2 regions of the Microbacter margulisiae genome follow, and region 2 is predicted to be linked to the other one. Evidence: riboswitches for the same ligand, from Rfam matches in the RefSeq annotation. Region 2 holds a riboswitch; the other holds the start of a gene.
The links. Region 2 has a riboswitch for cobalamin ahead of FHX64_RS02255 (cobyric acid synthase). Riboswitches for the same ligand answer to the same signal wherever they lie in the genome.

Region 1 (3,430 bases), 990 kb from region 2:
GTCCCGGCATCGGATAGTTTTTGACCACCGCATATTGCTCATTCAGCAGGTTCAATATTTCTCCTTTCACCTTAAGGGCAACGCGGTGTAATTGAAATGAACGCCACACAGCCATGCTGCTTTCGCTATATCCCGCCAGAGGAGAATGGCTCAAATCATAACGCATCCCGGAACATAAAATATTATAGGAGACATTGACCCATGGCATCTCAATACCGATTGTCCCCGATCCGGATTGCCGGGGAGTGTAGGCAATCTGTTCGTTATAGGTAGAAGTCTCTGCATTAGTCTTGTCTAAAGCGGACTGATAGCTATAGCTTCCTTCAAAAGTGGCATGAATAGTACCGGTCAGACGAATTTCGCTACGGCACGACAAATCCATCCCGTGAATCGAAACCAATCCTAAATTCAACATCGACCAAATAAACAGGTTGCCCGAAGGCACTGCTACAATCTTATTAAGCACTCGGTTGTAATATCCATCAAGAGAAACGGATAAATAACCAGCCTGTCCCGATGTCCAGTACGACGTACCAACATTCAATTGCTGCGCTACCTCAGGCTTCAGACGCGTATTCCCAATACCGGTATAATAGAGTTCATTGAATGTGGGCATACGGAATGTCTCTTTATAAAACGCCCTCCACTGCCAATGTGCAATCTGAAAAGGTTCTGCACTGACACTAAGCATCGGCGACAAACGGAAATGATGGGGAGATTCACTTCCCAACGCAACCCGGTCGGCAATATACGTAGATAACAAGGCCGCTTCTGCATGAAAGGAGTTCAGATGAAGCCGCTCTTTCACCGAAGTATAGGAAGAAAAACGACTTGGCTGTGCAAATTGCGCCAGATTAGCATTCAAATGATTATAGACAAAATCGCTGGCTAAGGAGAGATTCAGCAAGCGACTCCATGTCCGGGCATATGCTCCCGACAAATCATATTCCTGCTGACGAAAGCGATTATCAAGTCCTCCGGCAGCATTCAAAAAATAAGGGTCCACATAACGCGAATAGCTGTTTTCGGCTTTTGCTCCCAGGGCGTAACTACTTTGCGTTGATAATATAGATACAAACCGGGCTTGCACAAAATAATCCTGATCATAAAGCCGTTGCCCCTGGGCTGCATAAGGATTATAGAAAATAACAGCGCCGGGTAATCCGCGAACTCCGTTGGAAGCAAATATCTTGGCAGTCAACCGATGGCACGAATCCGGGATATAAAACAAATTGGCTTCTCCGTGGTATAGATGCACATCATCATTCGTCCGTTGAAGATGTTGAATGGAATCCCCGTTATGAATTGTAAAAGGATAACGGCCATTGGCATATTGGGACTCCAGGAACAGGGTTGAAGAAAGATGACGGCTCAGGCGATTGCCCATCCAAAAAGTAGGATGCTCCCATCCAAAAGAACCGGTCTGAAAAGCAGCTTCTCCCTTAATGCAATGCAATGAATCCAGATGAGGCCTCTTTGTCACCACCGACAATAATCCTGCCGCAGCGAAAGCTCTGGCGCTTTCCAGCACATCTTCGTCATCTCCGTTGGCTAATGAGATTTCCTGTACATGGCTCAGAGATAGTTTACCCAAATCGATTTCTCCGTTTTGGGCGTCACTCATCAATTGTCCGTCATAACTGACCGCCGTATGCGTTGGCCCCAATCCCCGGATTGAAACAGTCTTTAATCCTCCGATGCCTCCGTAATCTTTTACGGTAACGCCTGCAAAATGTTTAACCACGTCTGACAATTGCAGCGCATCCATACCGGCAATATTGGCGGCATTAAATGTTTGTACAGGTACACTTGTATTTGCCAGGTGAGGCAGCGGTATTGCTGTGACGGTGACTTCCTTCATCACATGCACACTGTCTTTTTGCGCCTTTAAAGAGCATATACCAAGCGAAAGGCACACAAATAACATGATCTTTCTTGTGCTATGATGCAACACAGAAAGCTTACTGCGGTCAAAATGCAAATAAAATGACATAAAAAAAACTGTTTGACATTCAAACAGCTTTCACGGGAATGCAAAATCAAATGGAAGCCTTGCAGATTCTCATTTGGTTAGAAGCTCTTTCCTCGAAAGCTTTACCTGTTTATTTGCATGGCAGGTCTCCTGACTTATCCTCGTTTCAAACAGCCTTCCCATTTCTCGGAAATAGTGGCTAAAGATTGTGTTGAAACGTTGCATAGGACTTACAGTAGCGGGACTGTCCAGGAATTTCACCTGATTCCCTTTTCATCGCCCGGCACGAATGCACCGTCGGCGAACCAATGCACCGGCAAAGGTAAGACTAATTTTTGATTCAGCTAAAAAGATGGAAAGAATATTTTGAGAGATACGTAGACAGCAATGACAATCTGGAAGTTAAAAAAGTTACGGGAAGACGCATTCAATTGAAAATTGACAATGAAAATCTGAAGATAATGGAAGATGAGAAGTTAAGGAAGTTATAAGAAGAATTATTGAACTCTGGAAATCAGCAATCCAGTTGATCCAAAATTCCCATAACAGATTGTCTTTAGACTTTCGACCTGTTGTTTTTTTACACTTTCAATTTTACACCTTAAACTTTCAACCCGTTGTTTGACTTTAAACCTTCGACTTTAGTCTACTGATTCCTGCCTTTAGACTGATGACATTAATGTTTTGACTACCAGACTGGCAATGGTAAATCCAAAAACAGCGGTCACATAAACGACCGATCCATTTTCACGATGGGCAGGTTTTAAAGCAGAATTAGCCTCGTTTGTTATTTTATCTTTCGGCCCGATAACATGCTCATCACTGTAAACTGCCAGAAATTTTTTCTCAGGGAAAAGAGATTGCTTACGGAACCGCGTACGCAAAGAAGACGCAAGAGGACACCCTTGCACCTTCCAAAACTCAGCAACCCTGACACGCGTCGGATCCAGTCTCCAGGCAGCTCCCATCGAAGAAAAAAACAGAGCCGAAGTGTGTGTCGCTTCCAGAATCAGATGCATTTTATCCTCGAGGCTATCAATTGCATCAATAATAACATCATATGAATTCAGCGCAAACGAAGCAGAGGTGGATGCATTATAGCGGTTGGCTATAGCGGTGATTTGCGCATCAGGATTAATACTCAATAAACGCTGTTTAAACACCTCCGTCTTTAATTCCCCGAGAGTCTCGGTAGTTGCATGCAATTGCCGGTTGACATTCGTCACATCTACACGATCGCTGTCCACAATCGTCAGATATATAATGCCACTGCGGATCAACGCCTCCGCGCACCAGCTTCCCACTCCGCCAATACCAAAAATGATTACTTTCTTTTCGGCTAAACAGGCCATTGCCTTTGCTCCAAGTAATAACTCCGTACGATGAAAAATATCTTCTTGCAAACTCATTACAACGCTGATTTATTGATATGACAATTCCGGGACATCCTCAATCCCC
Region 2 (3,430 bases):
AATCAAACAAGAGATTTTTGCGAATTATAGCAGCCGTGTTTGTCGTTGATGACAAGCCGGCTGTTTTCGTATGGATGGAAACAACTATGTTTCCCGATCTTGTGTAAGAATCCAAATTCAAAAAGGAGAGCTGATGATGTTGAACAATAAACCCTTTCACGTATTTGTTCAGCGAACGGTTTACATCATAAAATGTTTTTAGGTTTGACGGGTAGTCCGGTGCGCAAGGACTCATCCATGGCCTGCATAATGGCTACTGTTCCGATTCCTTCCCGCAGGTCGGGATAAGCTGTTTCTCCGGAATCAAGACAATCAGCAAAATATTCATAATAATTCTGGTATTCTCCTGCATGGTGTGATTTACCTTCAAAGCGGAAAAAATGTTTCAGTTTATGTTCAAAAGTGATTATTTTTTCTTCACCGGAGGAGGTGGTAATGGCATATCGAAGATCCATATAATCTCCCTGGCTGGAACCTTCCGTACCACGTAGAATGCAACTCATCTCGCTGTCGCGTAAAGTGGGTTGAATGGGGCATGAATAAACACCACTTACCCGGGCAATACGTCCATCGGCGGCTTTCAGGATGAAGTGCATGGTGTCTGCATTTTTAAGGCCACCTGCTTTTCCATTGGGACTTAGCATGCCATAACCCATTACCTCCACAATATCGGGCAAATACCAGCGAACCAAATCAACAGGATGGCTGAGTCCGCCGTAAAGCCATTTAAAGGAAGATTCGAGCGACCAGCCTTTTGCCAGAAACCAGCGTTGGTCGGCATGGTAATAAGCTTCCACGGTGACCAGGTCGCCTATTTCTCCTGCCAGATAATCTGTTCGTTGACGTCTCATCGGTTCGAAGAAGCGGCTACTTTGGCCCACAAATACTTTTTTCCCTGTTTTTTCTGAAAGTTCTATCAGCTCCCGGGCCTGGCTCAGATCATCCAGAAGGGGTTTGGCACAAACTACATGTTTTCCGGCCTGAAGAGCCATTTTAATATGATCGGCATGCCATTTATCAGGCGTATAAATCCCGATCACATCAATTTCAGGATCATTCAGCAAATCTTCATACCGGGTTGTGTAATGATAGAAATCGAACTCTTTGGCGCGCTGTTTACACAACGCTTCGTTCATGTCGCAAACCTTTTGTAATATCCATTTTTCGCTTTGCAATGCAGCAGACATTGTGCTGCGTCCCTCGCCTAAACCTAAAATGCCTAATTTATACATATTGTCTTATTTTCAAATTATAGATGTTAGAGAAGGAGTATTGTATCACAGCAAAAGCAATATAAATACAGGTACTCCGCTTAAATCTCACGTGGCAAAGATACGATAAAGCAGGATGTGGCGATATGATTTGATCTTTGATTTTTAGAATTTGTATAATTACAGCTGATTTACGATCAATAATATTGACGCAATCATAATTTGGCTATCCCACTACTTTGAGTACTTTTGTCAACGCATTTGGCGATCATTGCTTAATGCAGGGAATGATCGAAAGAGTGAGTCCGGTGCCTTCATCACGGAATGAACTACTCCGGTGCTGTATCTGCAGCTGTCAATTCCATAAACGTATCTGAATTACCATTGCCACTGTTTATCAGTATCCCAAAGCCGGGAAGGTTGCTAAAAACAAAAGCTGATCGAAGAGACTGAAAATGGTAGGCTTTGCATATGGAAATGAGCCGGAAGAGCTGCCAGTGCTCATATACCGGCACTTCAGGCCATCCCGGCAGATGGATTAGTATTACTCCTGCCATATTCGAATAGAGAGTAATGATTAAATAAGAAATGAGTATGCAACTTCGACCCGTGATGTTTGTCGGAACCGGTTCCGATGTAGGCAAAAGTGTAATCAATGCTGCTTTTTGCCGGATATTCAAACAGGATGGTTTTCATCCTGCGCCTTTTAAAGCACAAAACATGTCGCTCAACAGTTATGCAACGCCGGATGGGCTGGAGATTGGACGGGCTCAGGCGACACAGGCAGAGGCCTGCGGCATTCCCTGCCGTGCAGATATGAATCCGGTATTACTGAAACCAACCGACGATACCTCTTCGCAAGTCGTGCTTAACGGAAAAGTTATAGGAAACCAATCCGCACATCAGTACTTTAACCAGACCGACCGCAATGATCTTTTTCTACAGGCAATGGCCGCCTGCCATCGCTTGACGAAGGAATTCAATCCCTTGGTAATAGAAGGGGCAGGTAGCATTTCGGAGATAAATTTATGGGACAGGGATATTACCAACATGCGCGTGGCAGAAGCTTTGAATGCACCGACTTTCTTGATTGCCGATATTGACCGCGGAGGAGTTTTTGCCAGTGTGTATGGAAGTATTCAGCTCTTACCCGAAACTCAGAAGAAGTTGATCAAAGGAGTTCTCATCAATAAGTTCAGGGGTGATATGGCGTTGTTTGAAGATGGAAAGAAAATGTTGGAAGAGCTGACCGGAGTGCCTGTTGTGGGAGTTATTCCTTATTTCCATGATATTCATATTGACCAGGAAGACTCGGTAACCCTTGAATACCGGAAAGAAAAGGACAGGGTAGGGAAGGTTACGATTGCCGTTGTCTTATTGCGGCATTTATCAAACTTTACTGACTTCAACATGCTGGAACAGCATCCCGATGTCCATCTGTTTTATGCATCCCATCCTGAGGAACTGGCGGATGCCGATATCATCCTGTTGCCGGGATCTAAAAACACCATCGACGATCTTAACTACCTCCGTCAGTCAGGGATGGCTAAGGCAATCTTGCAGCAGCATGCTATAGGAAAATCGGTTTATGGCATTTGCGGCGGTTACCAGATGATGGGGAATTGGGTGGAAGATCCTTTGGGGATAGAAGGGGATGTGGCTGTAATGCAAGGTCTGGGGCTTTTACCGGTACGAACTATACTAACACGGGAAAAAAAGACAGAAGCTTGTCATTTTTCTTTTCTCGGCACCAAACCCGATTGTACAGGATATGAAATCCATATGGGAGAGACGGTTGCAGAACAACCCTCGCCGCTTTGTCTCCTTGACAGTGGAGTGAGTGATGGTTACTTCCGGAATGAAAAGACTTTTGGTACCTACCTGCATGGTTTTTTTGACCATACAGAAACTGTCGGATATATCCTCCGCCAGGTGCCCGGATATAAATCCGGTAAATCCGTTACTTTCGATTATCCGGCTTTTAAAGAAGAACAATACGATAAACTGGCAGCTCATATCCGTCAGCATGTAGATATGGAATACATCTATAAAACCATGCAGCCAGATGATTAAGGAGGGATGGCAATGATCTTTACCTTTACGGAGGTATGATGAAGACGCCAGCCATATCAACGGATATTCAAACAGAACCGATTCCTCTTCTTTTCCTTTCTAAACATATCCTGACTTAAAATAAAACATCCAAACCGTTGGATTTT

Region 1: linked by a shared signal. The riboswitch ahead of FHX64_RS06060 (TonB-dependent receptor plug domain-containing protein) and the one ahead of FHX64_RS02255 (cobyric acid synthase) in region 2 are both predicted to bind cobalamin.

What each region holds. Positions count from the first base shown of each region.
Region 1 is NZ_JACHYB010000001.1:1,518,588-1,522,017, forward strand. It holds gene FHX64_RS06060 (TonB-dependent receptor plug domain-containing protein) at 1-1,993, opposite strand, end outside; cobalamin riboswitch at 2,096-2,298, opposite strand; gene FHX64_RS06065 (tRNA threonylcarbamoyladenosine dehydratase) at 2,635-3,381, opposite strand.
Region 2 is NZ_JACHYB010000001.1:525,848-529,277, forward strand. It holds gene FHX64_RS02250 (Gfo/Idh/MocA family protein) at 186-1,232, opposite strand; cobalamin riboswitch at 1,456-1,724, shown strand; gene FHX64_RS02255 (cobyric acid synthase) at 1,800-3,284, shown strand.